Regions from separate parts of the Streptomyces sp. NBC_01808 genome, predicted to be linked through region 2. Evidence: riboswitches for the same ligand, from Rfam matches in the RefSeq annotation. Region 2 holds a riboswitch; the other holds the start of a gene.
The links. Region 2 has a riboswitch for glycine ahead of gcvT (glycine cleavage system aminomethyltransferase GcvT). Riboswitches for the same ligand answer to the same signal wherever they lie in the genome.

Region 1: linked by a shared signal. The riboswitch ahead of gcvP (aminomethyl-transferring glycine dehydrogenase) and the one ahead of gcvT (glycine cleavage system aminomethyltransferase GcvT) in region 2 are both predicted to bind glycine.

What each region holds. Positions count from the first base shown of each region.
Region 1 covers NZ_CP109072.1:668,526-677,816, forward strand. Annotated here, with positions in the region: gene OG946_RS02585 (glutamate--cysteine ligase) at 1-957, opposite strand, end outside; gene OG946_RS02590 (hypothetical protein) at 1,414-1,998, shown strand; gene OG946_RS02595 (DUF5999 family protein) at 2,256-2,462, shown strand; gene gcvP (aminomethyl-transferring glycine dehydrogenase) at 2,587-5,484, opposite strand; glycine riboswitch at 5,663-5,759, opposite strand; gene OG946_RS02605 (PRC-barrel domain-containing protein) at 5,900-6,304, shown strand; gene OG946_RS02610 (DNA polymerase IV) at 6,334-7,704, opposite strand; gene OG946_RS02615 (MerR family transcriptional regulator) at 7,820-8,419, opposite strand; gene OG946_RS02620 (bifunctional nuclease family protein) at 8,578-9,051, opposite strand; gene ftsR (transcriptional regulator FtsR) at 9,105-9,291, opposite strand, start outside.
Region 2 covers NZ_CP109072.1:6,223,413-6,232,703, forward strand. Annotated here, with positions in the region: gene OG946_RS27620 (L-serine ammonia-lyase) at 1-220, opposite strand, end outside; gene glyA (serine hydroxymethyltransferase) at 344-1,612, opposite strand; gene gcvH (glycine cleavage system protein GcvH) at 1,666-2,040, opposite strand; gene gcvT (glycine cleavage system aminomethyltransferase GcvT) at 2,142-3,275, opposite strand; glycine riboswitch at 3,306-3,423, opposite strand; glycine riboswitch at 3,424-3,521, opposite strand; gene OG946_RS27640 (AAA family ATPase) at 3,674-4,249, shown strand; gene OG946_RS27645 (hypothetical protein) at 4,296-4,901, opposite strand; gene OG946_RS27650 (enhanced serine sensitivity protein SseB) at 5,033-5,806, shown strand; gene OG946_RS27655 (enhanced serine sensitivity protein SseB C-terminal domain-containing protein) at 5,939-6,739, shown strand; gene OG946_RS27660 (ABC transporter permease) at 7,109-8,107, shown strand; gene OG946_RS27665 (ABC transporter substrate-binding protein) at 8,215-9,291, shown strand, end outside.

The DNA.
Region 1 (9,291 bases), 5.6 Mb from region 2:
CCGGTTCCAGCGGTAGACGGTGCCGTTGTGCAGCACCAGTTCCGACAGCTCCGGCACCCCGCCCTCGTCCAGGACGCGCAGCGGGTCCTCCGCGGAGCAGAGCGGCAGCAGCGACGGGAAGTAGCGGAGGTTCTCCTCGAACAGCTCCAGCGGCTCGGTGATCCAGCGCTCGCCGAACCAGACGCGCGGGCGCACGCCCTGGGCGCGGTACTCCGGCGGCCGGGTGTCGGTGGCCTGGAGGAACAGCTCGGGCCGCGACTCGCTCAGCAGCTCCCGGCCGAAGACGAACGGCGCGTTGGCGCCGAGCGCGACCTGCACGGCCGCCGCCGCCTGCGAGGCGTTCCAGACGTCCGCGAACCGGTTGGGGGTGACCTGGAGATGCATCTGGACGGAGGTGCACGCGGCCTCGGAGGCGATGGAGCCGGTGGTGTACGTCAGCTCCTCCACCCCGCGCATGTCGAGGTGGATCTCCTCGCCGCGGGCCGCGAGGATCTGCTCGTTGAGCCGGTGGAAGCGGTCGACCTCGGAGAGGTTGGCGGAGACCAGGTCGGCGGCGGTCAGCGTCGGCAGGATGCCGATCATCACGATCCCGGCGCCCACCTCGCGCGCCTGCCGGTCGGCGTACCACAGGCCGGTGCGCAGCTCCTCCGCGAGCTGGTCGAGCACCCGGCCGGTGAGCCGGTGGGGCGCGATATTGACTTCCAGGTTGAACTGGGCCAGTTCGGTCTGGAAGTCGGGGCTCGCGATGCGCTCCAGCACTTCCGTGTTCATCATCTGCGGCATGCCGTCCGCACCGACGAGATTCAACTCGATCTCCAGCCCCATCAGGTTCTGCGGGCGGTCGAATCTCTTCTCCTCCAGCAGTCGCTCCAGCACCACGAGACACTCGCGGAGCCGCTGCCGATAGCGGCGGCGGTCGGACAGGTCGAACCCGCCGGCCACGACCTTCTCGCCCATCGAGGTTCCTCCTCGGCTCGGCTGCCCGGGATGATGCCCAGACGCGGGTACCCTGACGCCCGCAGCCGCCGTATCGTCGGCTACGCTGACCGCCGCGCCGGACGGCATCGTTCCGACCGCACACCGCCGGTCGCGCGCACCACCGCTCGCCGATGGGTCGCCATCCCCGACGAGATCCGGCCGACCCCGGGTGCCGGCCGTTACCGCGCCCGTCAGGTGATTCTCGCTGATGTTCCGGAAAGACCAGCGGATATTCGACCGAGAATCCTCTTGCGGAATTCACCCGGACGGCTAGGCGGAAGGACCTCCACCGGTAGTCGTATAAAATTCGCGAACGAGGCAGAGAGTTGGCGCCCCCTTGCACGGATGCGGTCCCCTCTGGCCCCGCTTGCAGACAGCGCCGTCCGCATCTTGCCCCCTGCTCTGCTCCACGTCTGTCGAAGGTAGGCGACCCCTATGACGCTCAGCGTCCTTACGCCCCCCTCCCCGGCTCTGCGCAGCGTCAACGCCGCGCTGAAGTCCCCGACGGCGGTGCGCGGGACCCGTGCGCTCGCGCCGGTGTCCGGGAGCGCGGCGGACGCGACGGACGCGCTGCCCGTCCACGTCCTGGCGGGGGTCGGCGCGGCGGACGGCACACCGCACGCGGCGCTCACCGGCTGGCGGTTCCACCTCGCCGCCGAGGGCCGGGTCGTCGCCGCCGCGGAGGCGCGGATCACCCCGGACGGCTGGGCCTTCTCGCACTTCTCCGAGGGCCCGTACGTCGCCTCCACCCAACGCGCCCTGCGCCAGGCCGAGTCGCTGCCCGCCCTGCTGCAGCCGCGACTGCTGTCCGTACCCGAGCTGTACATGGTGACGCTCTGGCTGCGCGCCGACGCCACCGCTCCGGCCGAGTCGGGCACGGTCGACCCGGCGGATCTGCTGGTGCCGCTGGCGCCCGCGCCGCCCGGCATCCGGGCCCACCGCGCGCACCGCGCCAGCGACCTGCTGCCGGCGCTGCGCGACCGGCTGGCGGGCGCGCGGCTGCTCGGCTCGTCCGCCTGATCACGGCGAGGTCACGGTCTGATCACCGCTGTGGACTAGTCCACTCCCTGCCGGTGCACCCCCCGAAAGGATGGTCCGGCACCGAGCAACCGCCCGCGAGGGTGATGCGTCTTCTGCCCCGGAGACCACCTGACGGTAAATCCCTGCGAATTGACGCGCGCGGGGGAACACTGGTTGCGGAACGAGTCGACACGGGGGCGGCGATGACATCTGCAGACCGCAGGACCGAGACCACGAAACGGCGAGAGTACCCAGCCATGTGCCAGCACCAGCCATCCTGTCCCACCGCCCAGTCCACCGACCGGGAGGCGGCGCGCCCGGTGGCGAACCACCCGGAGCAGGGCTGGAGCCTGCTCTGCAACGGCGTTCTGCTGTTCGAGGACACCGGCGAGCTGCTGCCCGACGGCCGGATCATCGCGCCGCACCGGCCGCCGAACGCCGACGACGTGACCGCCGCGGCCTGACCTGCCCGGGCGGCGGTCCCGGCCGCCGCCCGCCGGCCGGTTTCCGCGGCCGCGCACCCGCCCCGCACGCCGCCGGCCCGGCGCGGGGGCGCCGGGCCGGGTGCGGGACACGCGCCGGCGTACGTCAGGCGTCGTATTCGTCCAAGGGGGGGCACGAGCACACCAGGTTGCGGTCGCCGTAGGCGCCGTCGATCCGGCGCACCGGCGGCCAGTACTTGTCCGCGGGCGTCACCCCGGCCGGGAAGACGGCCTCCTCACGCCCGTACGGGTGCTTCCACTTCCCCGCGAGCTGCGCCGCGGTGTGCGGCGCGCCGACCAGCGGGTTGTCGTCCTTGTCCCACTCCCCCGTGCCGACCCGCTCGATCTCCCGCCGGATCGCGATCATCGCCTCGCAGAACCGGTCGAGTTCGCTCAGGTTCTCGCTCTCGGTCGGCTCGATCATCAGCGTTCCCGCCACCGGGAACGACATCGTCGGGGCGTGGAAGCCGTAGTCGATCAGCCGCTTGGCCACGTCGTCGATGGACACGCCGGTCGCCTTGGTCAGCGGCCGTACGTCGACGATGCACTCGTGCGCGACGAGCCCGCCGGGACCCGCGTACAGCACCGGGAAGTGCGGCTCCAGCCGCTTGGCCACGTAGTTGGCGCCGAGCACCGCGACCTGGCTGGCGCGGCGCAGCCCGTCCTCGCCCATGAGCTTCATGTACGCCCACGAGATCGGCAGGATCCCGGCCGAGCCCCACGGCGCCGCCGAGACCGGCCCCACGCCCGTCTCGGGACCCGCGGCGGGCTGCAGCGGGTGGTTCGGCAGGTACGGGGCCAGGTGCTCGCGGACCGCGACCGGGCCGACGCCGGGGCCGCCGCCGCCGTGCGGGATGCAGAACGTCTTGTGCAGGTTCAGGTGCGAGACGTCGCCGCCGAACTTCCCGGGGCCCGCGAGGCCGACGAGCGCGTTGAGGTTGGCGCCGTCCACGTACACCTGGCCGCCGGCGGCGTGCACGGCGTCGCAGATCTCCGTGATGTGCTCCTCGAACACGCCGTGCGTCGAGGGGTAGGTGACCATGAGGACGGCCAGCTCGTCGCCGTACTGCTCGATCTTCGCGCGCAGGTCGTCCGCGTCGACCTCGCCGTTCTCCGCGGTCTTCACCACCACGACCTTCATGCCGGCCATCACCGCGGAGGCGGCGTTGGTGCCGTGCGCGGAGGACGGGATGAGGCAGACGGTGCGGCGCTCGTCGCCGTTGGCGCGGTGGTACGCCCGTACGGCCAGCAGGCCCGCCAGCTCTCCCTGCGATCCCGCGTTGGGCTGCAGGGAGACCTTGTCGTAGCCGGTGACGGCGGCCAGGCCCTCCTCCAGCTCACGGATGAGGGTCAGATAGCCCGCGGCCTGGTCGGCGGGGGCGAAGGGGTGCAGCCCGGCGAACTCGGGCCAGGTGACAGCCTCCATCTCGGCGGTCGCGTTGAGCTTCATCGTGCAGGAGCCGAGCGGGATCATGCCGCGGTCCAGCGCGTAGTCCCGGTCGGCGAGCGTGCGCAGGTAGCGCAGCAGCGCGGTCTCGGAGCGGTGCCGGTGGAACACCGGGTGGGTCAGGTACTCGTCGGTGCGCAGCAGCCCGGCGGGCAGCGCGTCGGCGGTGGCGGCGTCCAGCTCACCGACGTCCCGGCCGGTGACGCCGAAGGCGTCCCAGACGACGGCCAGGTGCTCGCGGACCGTGGTCTCGTCGCAGGAGATGCCGACGTGGTCGGCGTCGGCGAGGCGGAGGTTGACGCCGGCGTTGCGGGCGCGGGCGGTCACCTCGGCGGCCCGGCCGGGGACGCGGACGGTGACGGTGTCGAAGAACGCGCCGTGCACCACGTCGGCGCCGCCGGCCCGCAGGCCCGCGGCGAGGATCGCGGCGAAGCGGTGGGTGCGCCGGGCGATGGCCACCAGGCCCTCGGGGCCGTGGTAGACGGCGTACATCGACGCCATCACCGCGAGCAGCACCTGCGCGGTGCAGATGTTGCTGGTGGCCTTCTCGCGGCGGATGTGCTGCTCGCGCGTCTGGAGGGCCAGCCGGTACGCCTGCGCGCCGTCCGCGTCCTTGGAGACGCCGACGAGCCGCCCGGGCAGGCTGCGCGCGAACTTCTCGCGTACGGACATGTAGCCGGCGTGCGGCCCGCCGAAGCCCATGGGGACCCCGAACCGCTGGCTGGAGCCGACCGCGATGTCGGCGCCGAGCGCCCCGGGCGAGGTCAGCAGGGTGAGCGCCAGGAGGTCGGCGGCGACGGTGACGACGGCGCCCAGCTCGTGCGCCCGCTCGATGACGGGCGCGAGGTCCCGTACGGCACCGGAGGCGCCCGGGTACTGCAGCAGCACGCCGAAGACGCCGCGCTCCGCCGCCTCCGCGGGGATGCCGTCGGCGAGGTCCGCGACGACGACCTCGACGCCGGTCGGCTCCGCCCGGGTGCGCAGCACGGCGACGGACTGCGGCAGGGTGTCGGCGTCGACCAGGAAGACGCCGTCCTTGACCTTGCCGACGCGCCGGGACAGGGCCATCGCCTCGGCGGCGGCCGTGCCCTCGTCGAGCAGCGAGGCGCCGGCGGTGGGCAGCCCGGTGAGGTCGGAGACGACGGTCTGGAAGTTGAGGAGCGCCTCCAGACGGCCCTGGGAGATCTCCGGCTGGTACGGGGTGTACGCCGTGTACCAGGCGGGGTTCTCCATGACGTTGCGCAGGATGACGGGCGGCGTGTGGGTGCCGTGGTAACCGAGGCCGATCATGGAGGTGAGCACCTCGTTGCGCGCCGCCAGGCCGCGCAGCTCGGCCAGCACCTCGGCCTCGGAGCGGGCCGCGGGCAGCGTGAACGCGCCGGTGCCCTTGATCGAGCCGGGTACGGCGGCCTCCGTCAGCTCGTCCAGCGAGCCGTAGCCGACCTGGGCGAGCATCTTGGCCCGGTCGCCCGCGTCCGGTCCTATGTGGCGCTGCTCGAAGGGCGTGCCGCGCTCCAGGGCGGAAAGCGGGATGCGGTGGGCGTTCGTCTCGGACAAAGGGGCCTCCTGGTCGCGCGGACCTTCGCGGATGCCCCTGGGCCGGGCACCCGTACGGCCTCCCCCTCTGTCATCCGGACCTGAGAGCTTCACCGGCACGCCCTGACTGCGGGCGGCCCGGCTTGCACCGTCGGTGAGGAAGGGCCGCGCGGCGGCCCGCCCTGCTTTCCAGAGTGACCTCGTCCGTGCGGTACGGGGGCCTGAGAGATTCCGGGGAGGAGTTGCTCCTTCGGCGCCTCCGGCTGGCGGGCGGAGGACTCTCCCGCACGGGGTCTGCAGCCACGATCAGCGTACCAGCGCACGCCCCCGCGCATCCCGGCGCGGGCGCCGGCTCCCGTGCGCCCGGGCGGCGCCCGCCGAGTGGCCGCGGGGCGGGTTGTGCCGTTACGTGGAGGCAGCGGAGCTGTGACGAGACGTGGGAGGCACCGTGCAGACCGACATCGACCCCCGGAGCCTGATCGGCGTGCGCGCGTACGACAGCAACGGCGACAAGCTCGGGACCGTCGACGAGGTGTACCTCGACGACGCCACCGGCGCCCCGCAGTGGGCGGCGGTGCGCACGGGCCTGTTCCACCGGGACGCGTTCGTGCCGCTGGGGCCGAGCGAGCTGGCGGACGAAGGGCTGCGGGTCCCGTTCGAACGGGAGCTGATCAAGGACGCGCCGGACTTCGGTGTGGGCCGGCACCTCTCCCCCGCGCAGGAGCTCCAGCTCTACCACCACTACGGCATGACGCTGCCGCCTGAGGTCGCCAAGACCCAGCCGCAGCAGCAGCCGCCGCAGGACCGGGACTTCGGCGAGGTCGCCGGCTCCGACGACTGACCGGCAGCCGCCGGACATCAGCGCCGGCGTCAGCCGCCCGGCGCCAGCGGCAGCGGGTCCGCGGGCGTCAGCGCCGGGTCGTCCGCGGCGAACGTACGCACCCGCCCGGGCGCGGAGCCCGGCACCTCGAACCGCACGGTGACCCGGCCGACGCCGCTGCCCTGCACCCAGCCGGGGCCGTGCTCCGCGTGCCGCACGTCCAGCCCCGGCAGCCACTGCGGCGCGGCCGGCTCCGGCTCCGCCGCGGCGGGCCGCGGGGGCGGCTCCGGCGGCGGCAGCGCCACCGGGCCGTCGGCGTCCACCGGCCCGTGCTGCACCTCCGGCGCCTGGCCCGCCTGCGCGAACAGGTCCTCCTGCGTGAAGTCCGCGAGCCCGCTCACGCCGACGCCCAGCAGCCGCACGCCCGCGGTCGTCTCCACGCTGTCCAGCAGCCGCAGCGCCGCCTCGGTGACCACGGCCGGGTCGTCCGTGGGCCCGCGCAGGGTCTCGGAGCGGGTGAGGGTGGAGAAGTCGTACCGCCGGACCTTGAGGACCACCGTGCGGCCGGAGCGCCCCGCGCCGTGCAGCCGCGTCACGCACCGCCGCGCCAGCCGCTCGACCTCGGTGCGGATCCGGACCCGGTCGGTGAGGTCGACGTCGAAGGTGTCCTCGACGGACACGGACTTGGTGTCCCGGTCCGCGACCACCGGCCGCTCGTCCAGACCCAGCGCCATCACGTGAATCCCGGTGCCGTGCGCCTTGCCCAGCAGCCGCACCATCTCGTCCTCGCCGGCGTCCGTGACCTCCCCGACCGTGGTGATCCCGGCCCGGCGCAGCGTGTCCGCCGTCGCCGGGCCGACGCCCGGCAGCGTACGCACGTTCATCGGCCCCAGCAGCGCCCGCTCGCCGCCCGGCGGGACCACGACGAGCCCGTCCGGCTTGGCCAGCTCGGAGGCGACTTTGGCGAGCATCTTGGAGGCGGCGAGCCCGACGGACCCGGTGAGGCCCGTGGCGGCGCGGATGTCGGCGCGCAGCCGGCGCGCCACGCTCCGTAGCGCCGCCTCCTCCGCGGGCGTGCCGCCGGCTTCGAGGTCGACGAACGCCTCGTCCAGGCTCAGCGGCTCCACCAACGGCGACAGCTCCCCGAGCAGCGCCATGACCTGGCCGCTGACCTGCTGGTAGAGCCGGAATCGGGGGATGAGGAACGCGGCGTTCGGGCAGAGCCGGCGGGCCATGCCCATGGCCATGGCCGAGTGCACCCCGAAGACCCGGGCCTCGTACGACGCGGTGGCCACCACGCCGCGGGGGCCGAGACCGCCGACGATCACGGCCTTGCCCCTGAGGCTCGGCTTGGCGGCCTGCTCGACGGCGGCGTAGAACGCGTCCATGTCCAGGTGCAGGACTGACGGGGCGCTTCTCACACGGTGATGGTCCCCCATGGGTACGACATCGGCCCCGCAGCGGCCGTCAGACGGCCGTGACGGCGCCGTGCGGGCCGGGGCGCGGGACGCCACCGGCCGGGCTGCCGGAGGGGCGTCAGCCGGCGCGGCTGCGGCGGCGCGCCAGCTCGTCGGCGGCGTTGTGCCCGACCAGCGTCTCGCCGGTGTCGATGCGCTCCGCGTGCAACTGCGCGAGGGCGGCCTGCACGTCTCTCCAGACCACGCCGACGGCGATGCCGAAGATCCCCTGGCCGCCCTGGAGCAGCTCGACGACCTCGTCGGGTGACGTGCACTCGCAGACCGTGGCGCCGTCGCTGATGAGGGTCATCCGCCGCAGGTCGGCCGGCTCTGCGGCGCGCAGGTGGCGCACGGCCGTCCTGATGCTCTGCAGCGAGACCCCGACGTCCAGCAGCCGCTTGACGATCTTGAGTACGACGACGTCGTGGGAGCCGTAGAGCCGCTGGGCGCCCGAGCCGTTCGCGGGGCGGACGCTCGGCTCGACCAGGCCCGTACGGGCCCAGTAGTCGAGCTGCCGGTACGTGATGCCGGCCGCGGCGCACGCCGCCGGTCCCCGGTAGCCGACCTCGTCCGGGGCCGCAGACGCGGCCTGCGGCCGCCTCGCGGGCTCCGCGCCGTGCCCGTACAGCGGAACAGCTCCGCCCCCACCGGCCGATCTCCCGCCGCCCGTGACCACCACGCCGACCTCCCGCTCCCTGACCTGCCACCCGACGGTAGGCAGTCGCCCCGGGCGCGTCAACGAACGCCACACGGCGCACGCCGGGTGCTCATCACCCTACGGGTGGTTTGCCGACGGCGCCCGTGCGGTAGGCCCGGGCGGGCTACCGGGGGCGGCTCTCACTGGGGGTTCGTACCGAAGTCCTCGGGCGTGATCTGGTCGAGGAACTCGCGGAACTTCTCCACCTCGTCCTCCTGCTCGTCCGGGATCGAGATCCCCGCGTCGTTGAGCACGCCCTCGCTGCCGTAGATCGGCGTGCCGGTGCGCAGCGCGAGCGCGATGGCGTCGGAGGGGCGGGCGCTCACCTCGGCGCCGCCGGAGAAGACCAGCTCGGCGTAGAACACGCCCTCCCGCAGGTCGGTGATCCGGACCTCGGACAGCTCCTGGCCGACCGCGTCCAGCACATTCTTGAACAGGTCATGGGTCAGCGGGCGCGCGGGGGTCATGCCCTGCTGCGCGAAGGCGATCGCCGTCGCCTCCCCAGGACCGATCCAGATGGGGAGGTACCGGTCGCCGCCCACTTCACGCAGGAGAACGATCGGTTGGTTCGAGGGCATTTCCACCCGGACACCCACAACGTCGAGCTCGTTCACACAGCAACCCTAGGCCGACCCCGGCGGTTTTGGGTAGTCGAGCACGGGACCGGTCAGTTGCCGGCGACCCGCAGTGAGGACCGTACGAGGGTCGTGTGCAGCCGCGCGGACAGCTCGATCAGCCGTTCGGCGGTGGATTCCGCGTGGGCCCGCGTCTGCGGGCTGCGGTGCCCCCGGAGCGGGCCGATGACCTGTTCGACGAGGCCGGCCTCGCGGTCCGCGGCGGCCTTGAGGCCGCGC
Region 2 (9,291 bases):
GGCCCTCCAGACCGAGGAGTACGGCCTTGGGGGTGCCGTGGCCGTGGCCGGTGGCGCCCAGGGAGCCGAAGAGTTCGGCGCGTACGGCGGCGGTGTGGGCCAGCAGGCCCTCGTTCTTCAGCCGGCGCGCGAACATCCGGGCCGCCCGCATCGGGCCGACCGTGTGCGAGCTCGACGGGCCGATGCCGATCGAGAAGAGGTCGAAGACGGAGATGGCCACTTGGGACTCCCTTGTCCTTGCGTGGGGCGTGCGCGTGCGTGGTGCGGGTGGTGACGGGTTGCGCACGGCCCCGGGGCCCGGACGCCCGCCGCCTCCAAGCGCCGGGCCGCCGGGCCGTACGGGCTACAGGCCGGGGTACAGCGGGTGCTTCTGCGCCAGGGCGGTGACCCGGGCGGCGAGTGCGGCCGTCTTCCCCTCGTCGAAGCCGGGCTTGAGGGCTTCGGCGATGACGTCGGCGACCTCCTCGAAGTCCGCGGCGGTGAAGCCGCGGGTGGCCAGTGCGGGCGAGCCGATGCGCAGGCCGGAGGTGACCATGGGCGGGCGGGGGTCGTTCGGGACCGCGTTGCGGTTGACGGTGATGCCGATGTCGTGGAGCCGGTCCTCGGCCTGCTGGCCGTCCAGCTCGGACGCGCGCAGGTCGACCAGGACCAGGTGGACGTCCGTACCGCCGGAGAGCACGGAGACGCCTGCCGCGCGGGCGTCGTCCCGCAGCAGCCGCTCGGCCAGGATGCGGGCGCCGTCCAGCGTGCGCTGCTGCCGCTCGCGGAACTCCCCGGACGCGGCGATCTTGAACGACACCGCCTTGGCCGCGATCACGTGCTCCAGCGGGCCGCCCTGCTGGCCGGGGAAGACCGCCGAGTTGATCTTCTTGGCGAGGGCCTGGCGGGAGAGGATGACGCCGCCGCGCGGGCCGCCGAGGGTCTTGTGCGTCGTGGTGGTGACGATGTCCGCGTACGGCACGGGGTTGGGGTGCAGGCCCGCCGCGACCAGACCGGCGAAGTGCGCCATGTCGACCATCAGCAGCGCGTCGACCTCGTCGGCGATCCGGCGGAAGCCGGCGAAGTCGAGCTGCCGCGGGTACGCCGACCAGCCCGCGATGATCAGCTTCGGCCGCCGCTCCTTGGCCAGCCGCTCGACCTCGGCCATGTCGACCTGGCCGGTCTCGGCGTCGACGTGGTAGGCGGCGACGTCGTACAGCTTGCCGGAGAAGTTGATCTTCATGCCGTGGGTCAGGTGCCCGCCGTGGGCCAGGTCCAGGCCCAGGATCGTGTCGCCGGGCTTGAGCACCGCGAACATCGCCGCCGCGTTCGCCGACGCGCCCGAGTGCGGCTGGACGTTCGCCGCCTCGGCGCCGAAGAGCGCCTTGACCCGCTCGCGGGCCAGCTCCTCGGCGACGTCGACGTGCTCGCAGCCGCCGTAGTAGCGGCGGCCGGGGTAGCCCTCGGCGTACTTGTTGGTGAGGACCGAGCCCTGCGCCTCCAGCACGGCGACCGGGGCGAAGTTCTCCGAGGCGATCATTTCGAGGGTGGACTGCTGGCGCTTGAGTTCGGCGTCCACGGCGGCGGCGACCTCGGGGTCGACCTCGTGGAGCGAGCCGTTCAGAAGGGACATGGGACCTTCCGGGGAGAGAGGGACGCGGGCGGGCGGGGCTGCGGCGGCGGAGCTCAGCCCGCGGTGAACGCGGTGTACTCGGCGGCGGACATCAGGTCGGCGGCCTCGGCCGAGACGCGCACCCGGAACAGCCAGCCGTCCTCGAACGGGCCGGAGTTCACCAGCGCCGGGTCGTCCACGACGTCCTGGTTGGTCTCGGTGACCTCCCCGGTCACCGGCGCGTAGAGGTCGGAGACGGACTTCGTCGACTCCAGCTCGCCGCAGGGCTCGCCCGCGGTGACCGCGGCGCCCACGTCCGGCAACTGGACGAAGACGACGTCGCCGAGCGCGTTCGCGGCGTGGGCGGTGATGCCGACGGTGGCGACCCCGTCGGCGGTCGCGACCCACTCGTGTTCCTTGCTGTAGCGCAGGTGCTCAGGGTTGCTCATAAGGCGATTCTCCAGGATCGGGACGTCAGAGGCGTAAAGGGGCGCTGGTGGCGCGGTCGAGGGTCCGCCGCGGAAAGGGTGAGGGGCTCTTGCGGAGCCGGTCAGCGGCGCTTGTAGAACGGCAGGGCGACGACCTCGTACGGCTCGTGGCTGCCGCGGATGTCGACGCCCACGCCGGTGGCCGCCGAGGGCCCCGGTGCCGCGTGCGCGGCGTCCACGTACGCCATGGCGATCGGCTTGCCCAGGGTGGGGGAGGGGGCGCCGGAGGTGACCTCGCCGATGCGCCGGCCGCCGGCCACCACCGCGTACCCCGCGCGCGGCACCCGCCGGCCCTCGGCGACCAGGCCGACCAGCACCCGCGGCGGCTCGGCCGCGGCGCGCCCGGCGGCCTGTTCGAGCGCCTTGCGCCCGACGAAGTCGCCGGGTTTGTCGAGCTTGACGACCCGGCCGAGCCCGGCGTCGAAGGGCGTGAGCGCGGTGGTCAGCTCGTGCCCGTACAGCGGCATGCCGGCCTCCAGACGCAGGGTGTCGCGGCAGGAGAGCCCGCACGGCACCAGGCCGTCGTCCGCGCCCGCCGCGGTCAGCGCCGCCCAGACGGCGGCCGCATCCGCGGGGCGTACGAACAGCTCGAAGCCGTCTTCGCCGGTGTAGCCGGTACGGGCGATGAGCGCGTCCGCGCCGGCGACGGTGCCGGGCAGCCCCGCGTAGTACTTCAGGCCGGCCAGGTCCGCGTCGGTGACCCGGCCGAGGATGTCCTGGGACTTGGGCCCCTGCACGGCGATCAGGGCGTACGCGTCCCGGTCGTCCCGCACCTCGGCGCCCGGGAAGCCGGCCGCCCGCTCGGCGAGGGCGTCCAGGACGACCTGGGCGTTGGCGGCGTTCGCGACGATCATGTACTCCTCGTCGGCGAGCCGGTAGACGATCAGGTCGTCGAGGATGCCGCCGTCCTCGCGGCAGATCATCGTGTACCGGGCGCGGCCCGGGCGCACCGCGGAGAGCCGGCCCACCAGGGCGTAGTCCAGCAGGTCCGCGGCCCGCGGGCCGGTGACGGCGATCTCGCCCATGTGGGAGAGGTCGAAGAGGCCGGCGCGGGTGCGCACCGCGACGTGCTCCTCGCGCTCGCTGCCGTAGCGCAGCGGCATGTCCCACCCGGCGAAGTCGGTCATGGTGGCGCCGAGGGCGCGGTGCGTGGCGTCGAGCGCGGTACGGCGCGGTGCAGGGCTCTCAGTGGTCATCGTCAGGCTCCCGGACAGGGGGTGGTCGTGTCCTCCCCATCTGTCATCGGAACCTGAGAGGTTCGCCACGATCCCGCGGGAGCGTGGCTTGCACCTTGGGTGGGGCGGCGCCGGCGCACGGCCGGGCACGCCCGCTTTTCAGATCTGCCTCGCCCGCGCGGTGACGGTGCCTGAGAGATTCAAGGGAGGACTTGCTCCTTCGGCGCCCGGTGCGACGAGGCACCGGGACTCTCCCGCGCGGGTTCGAACGGCCGGTATGCAGTTGGCGGGGCCCATCATTGCACGCGCCCTCGACCGCGGGACAGGGGAAGAAGTGGGAGGCCACCTTCCGTTGCGTCCTTGTCGAGCCCCGCCGCTGTTGCGAGGCTTGTGGACGGCAAGAGGCGACGGTGCGGGGCGTGGGAGGCAGCGTGACGGTGGAGCAGGCGGCCTCCAGGGAACGGCTTCGATATCCCGAGGGGGACATCGTCGTGATCTCCGGCCTGCCGGGCAGCGGCAAGAGCACGCTCATGCGCCGCACGCAGCCGCCGGCCGCGGTGCGGCTGATCGACTCGCAGTACGTGCGCGAGCGCTGGGCGCGCAAGCTGGGCACGCGGCTCCCGTATGCCGCCTACCGGCCGCTGGTCCGCGTCGACCACTACGCGCGGCTGCGTCTCGCGGTCCGCGCGGGCGGCAGCCTCGTCGTGCACGACTGCGGCACGCTGCCGTGGGTGCGCTGGTGGCTGACCAGGCAGGCCAGGCGGTACGGGCGCGGGGTGCACGTCGTGGTGCTCGACGTGCCGGCGGACGTGGCGCGGGAGCGGCAGGCGCGGCGCGGGCGCGCGGTGTCGCGGTACGCCTTCGCCCGGCACCGGTGGGCGCACCGGAGGCTGCTGGACTGGGCGCACGCCGGGCAGCCGGCGGAGGGCTGCGACTCGGTGCTGGTGCTGGACGGGGAGGCGACGGGGGCGCAGCGCTCGATCAGCTTCGGCTGAGCCCGCGGGCGCGGCTGCACGCCGGACCGGGCAGGCAGCCGGGCCGTTACGCGCCGGACCGCGCCGGCAGCCTCGGCGGCACCGCCGCGTTCTGCGGCATCTGCGGCACCTGCCCCGCGGGCACCAGCCCGCTGACCGCCGTCGCCGCGAGGACCCGTACCAGCGCCGTCACGGTCACCGGGGCCCGCGCCGCCACCGCCGCCCTGTCGCCCGCCTGCCCGGCCCGTACCAGTCCTGTCAGTTCCTCCCGCAGTGAGCCGACGGCCTGCGCCAGGGCGGTCGTCTTCCGCGCCTTCATCGACTTCACCTTGCCCTCGGCCCTCGCCGCCGCGTCCACCGCGTCCAGGTGCGACCGCACGTCGGGCAGCGTGCGCGGGTTCTGCAAGCCCCCGTCGGCGACCGCCTGCTGGACCTGCTCGACGGTCCGGGCCGTGGCGGCGGTGAGCTGCCCGAGCTGCGCCAGCAGGTGCAGCGTCGAGGGGTCGACGTCGGCGGCGGCCGGGGCGGAAGCCGCGGGCAGGACGTCGGGGTGCCCGCCCCCTGCGGCGTCCCCGGCGGCGGCGACGGGCCCGGCCATGCCGAGCACGAGGGCGCCGCCGGCGACGGCGGAGACGACGGTGGCGGCGAGGCCGGCCATTCGGTGCGTACGCATGGAAAACGGGCTCCCTGTCGCGAGGTCGTGAGGGTGAGAGGACTCCACCGTGGGCAGGTGCGGGCTTCGCCCGCGAGTGCTCGCAGCCGTTAGGGTGCCGACGTTCATCCCCCGAAAGTTGGCTGGTCCCGATGAGCTTCGACTACCGCTCCCCGCAGCCCCCCGCCACGGGCGGCTTCCCCGGCAACGAGCTGGAGGAGGTGCTCGCCGCCTCGCTCGGCAACCCGCAGGCCGCCCCGCGGCTGCTGGAGGTGCTGGGCCGCAGCAGCCTGTGGGTGCCGCTGCCCGGGGGCGGCGGGCCCGACAGCCCCTCGCTCCCCGTGCCGACGACCGAGATAGGCGGCGCGCCGTACGTGCCGGTGTTCTCCTCGCAGGAGGAGTTCCTGCGGGTCAGCGGCTCCCACATGTCGTTCACCGTCGCCCCGGCCCGCGAGTTCGCCCGCGGGCTGCCGCCGCAGGTCGGCATCGCGGTCAACCCCGGCGGCACGGTCGGCGTGCCGCTGCCGCCGGCGGCGGTCGCGGAGCTGTGCAGGGACCGCGGGGCGCCGCGGCTGCCGGGGGAGGCGCGCGGCGGCCGGGTGCGGCTGTTCACGCCGGACTGGCAGGACGACCCGGTGGACTTCCTGGCGGTCGCGCGGGAGGAGTTCGAGCGGATCGGGGTGGTACGCAGCGCGCGCCGGGGGCTCGCGAGCGTCGAGGGCGGTGCGGAGCAGCTCTACATCGGGGTGGAGCTGCTGGACACGTACGACGAGAGCAGGCAGGCGACGGTGGAGGCGCTGGGCCGCGCGCTCGGCGCGCAGCCGGTGCCGTGGAAGGTCCAACTGGTCTTCCTCGACGCCGCGGTGGACCCGGTGATCACCTGGATGCGGGCCAAGGTCGAGCCGTTCTACATCCGGGTCGGCTGACGCGGTCAGGCTCTAAGCTGGTTTGATGACCTTTCCGGGCGTACACGCGTGCCCGGGAGCGGCGGCGGCCGAGACGAAGGGTTGGGGCCCAGGGTGAACGGGGGCGCGAGCGGGCGGGCGCCGGGAGCGGGCGTGGACCAGTTGGTCCGCCAGGTGGCTCCCGGCAGGTACGACGCGTACGAGGCGCTGCTCGCCGAGCTGGCCGCCGGGCAGGTGTGGATGCTGCTCTGGCAGGGCCGCCCCGACTCGCCGGACGCGCAGTACGGCAGCATGCAGGTCGAGGGCCACGCCTACGCGCCCTGCTTCAGCTCCGACCGCGAGCTGGCCGCCAGCGGCTGGGCCGGCGCCCACGAGCCCGTCGCCGGGGCGGAGATCGCCGCCGCGCTCTACCCCGACCGCTGGGGCCTCTGGCTCGACCCGCACGCCGCGGGCGGCGGCGTCGGCGTCCCCTGGCTCGACCTGCGCCGGGTGGCCACGGGCCTGGACCGGCTGCCCGCGGGCCCGCTGCGGATCGCGGAACCGGTCGTGGACGTCGCGCAGTTCTACGCCCTGCTGGGCCAGACCGCCCACCGCACCCCCGCCGTGCGCACGCTCTGCCGCGCCTGGGTGCAGCCGGCGCTCGGCGAGCCGTACCTCGCCATCGGCATAGACCTGTACGACACGGGCGCGCAGTCCGTCGCCGCGGCGCAGTCGATGATGCAGGAGTCCGTGGCCGCCGTGCCCCCGGGCCTGGCGGTCTCCACGGTGGCGCTGGCCGACGACCACGACCCGGTGGCGATGTGGATGCGGGCGAACTCCCGGCCGTTCTTCGACCGCGGCGCCTACGGCGGCGGCCCGGCCGCCCCGCCCGCCGGCTACGGCTACCCGCCGCCGTACTCCGCGGGCGGCGCCCCGCAGTCCGGCTGGCAGCCGGGACCCGCCCCGCAGTATTGAGCCGCCGGCCCGCCCGACCTCCCGCCTGACCCCGTTATGTCCGTACGTGTCCCGATATCGTGCCGGTGAAGATCCGCTCAGCGGCGGTCGGATGTCCGGATAACGGTTATCCACTGCATCGCATCACGTTTGCGCATCCATTCCCCTTGGGGTCTGGCGAGTGATCGCAGGCGCATTGAAGACTCCCCCCGCAGGAAGCTGTCGTTCCCCTGTGCGACGGCAGGGCTTCACGATCAGGCACTACGGGCACCAGGCACGACGGCACCACGGATCACGGCACCACGGCATGACTTGCACCAGCGAAGCGATTGAGCCGCTACCGCGGCAGACGACGGCGGGACGCCGCCGCTCGAGAGGGGTCCCCACAACATGACGGCACCTATCGAGACCACCGGCGCCACCGAGGCGACGCCGGAAGCTCTCGTCGAGGGCGTGGACAAGAGCCGGATCGAGGGCCGTTCGCTCGGGCGTATCGCCTGGATGCGGCTGAAGCGCGACCGCGTCGCCATGGCCGGCGGCGTCGTCGTGGTGTTCCTCATCCTGATCGCCGCGCTCTCCCGGCCGATCCAGTCGATCTTCGGGCTCGACCCCAACAGGCTCAACCAGGACCTCGTCGACCCCTCCCTGGCCACCCCGTACGGCTCCTTCGGCGGCATGAGCTGGGACCACCCGCTGGGCATCGAGCCGCGGCTCGGCCGCGACATCGCCACCCGGATCCTGGAGGGCTCCTGGGTCTCGCTGCTCGTCGCCTTCGGCGCCACCATGGTCGCCGTCGTGATCGGCACCGTCCTCGGCGTGATCGCCGGCTACTACGGCAAGTGGGCGGACACGATCATCAGCCGGACCATGGACACGTTCCTGGCCTTCCCGGTGCTGCTCTTCGCCATCTCCATCTCGGCCGCGCTGCAGGGCGGCGCGTTCGGGCTGAAGGGGCTGCAGCTCCACATCGGTGTGCTGATCTTCGTCATCGGCTTCTTCAGTTGGCCGTATATCGGCCGTATCGTCCGCGGACAGACGCTCAGTCTCCGCGAACGCGAGTTCGTGGAGGCGGCGAAGAGCCTGGGCGCGCGCGGCCCCTTCATCCTCTTCCGGGAGCTGCTGCCGAACCTGGTGGGGCCGATCCTCGTCTACTCCACCCTGCTGATCCCGACCAACATCCTCTTCGAGGCGGCGCTCAGCTTCCTCGGCGTGGGCATCCAGCCGCCGCAGGCCTCCTGGGGCGGCATGCTGAGCAGCGCGATCGACTACTACCAGGTCGATCCGATGTTCATGGTCGTACCGGGCGTGGCGATCTTCCTGTCCGTGCTGGCCTTCAACCTCTTGGGCGACGGGCTCAGGGACGCACTCGATCCCAAGGGCCGCCGATGACGCCAAGAAGCCGACTGGGCGCGGCATCCGCCGTTCCCGCTCTCGTCCCATCACTCCGAACCAGGGGGCAACGCCTCACCATGAAACTCAGGTCGAAATCAGCCGCCATGCTCGCGGTTGCCGTCTCGGTCGCGCTGACCGTCTCCGCCTGCGGCGGTGGCGGCAACGACGACGACTCCGACGGCGAGGGCGGCGGCGCCGCCGCGAACGCGGCGATCGAGAAGGTCCTCAACGCCTCCGACAAGAAGGGCGGGACCCTCGTCTACGAGTCCGCCGACGTGCCGGACTCGATGGACCCGGGCAACACGTACTACGGCTACGTGTGGAACTTCAGCCGCCTGTACGCGCGCTCCCTCATGACCTACGCCCCAGGCCCGGGCGCGCAGGCCGCGGAGCCGGTGCCGGACCTCGCCGAGGGCCCCGGTGAGGCGTCCGACGGCGGCAAGACCTGGACGTACAAGATCAAGAAGGGCGTCAAGTACGAGGACGGCACCGAGATCACGGCCGGTGACGTCAAGTACGCCGTCGAGCGGAGCAACTACGCCCGCGACGTGCTCTCCCTCGGCCCGAACTACTTCGCCCAGTACCTGCAGAACCCTGACGACTACAAGGGTCCGTACAAGGACAAGAGCGAAGAGGGCATCTCGTCCATCCAGACCCCGGACGACCACACGATCGTCTTCAAGCTCGACCAGGCGTTCCAGGAGTTCGACTACCTGGTGGCCATGACCCAGACGGCGCCGGTGCCGCGGGACAAGGACAACGGCTCGGACTACCAGAAGAACATCGTCTCCTCCGGCTCGTACAAGTTCGAGAGCTTCGAGCAGGACAAGTCCGCCACCCTGGTCCGCAACGACCAGTGGGACCCCAAGACGGACAAGATCCGCAAGCAGCTCCCGGACAAGATCGAGGTCCGGTTCAAGGTCAACGCCGAGACCATCGACAAGAACATCGAGGCCGGCAAGACCCACGTCATGTTCGACGCCCTCGGCGTCACCGGTCAGACCCAGTCCCAGCTCCTGCGGGACAAGTCCAACATGATCGACAACCCGACCGGTGGCCGGCTGACCTACCTGGCCATGAACACGCAGCTCGCGCCCTTCGACGACGTCAACTGCCGCAAGGCCGTGGAGTTCGCCGTCGACAAGGACTCCTCGATGCGCGCGCTCGGCGGCGAGCCCAAG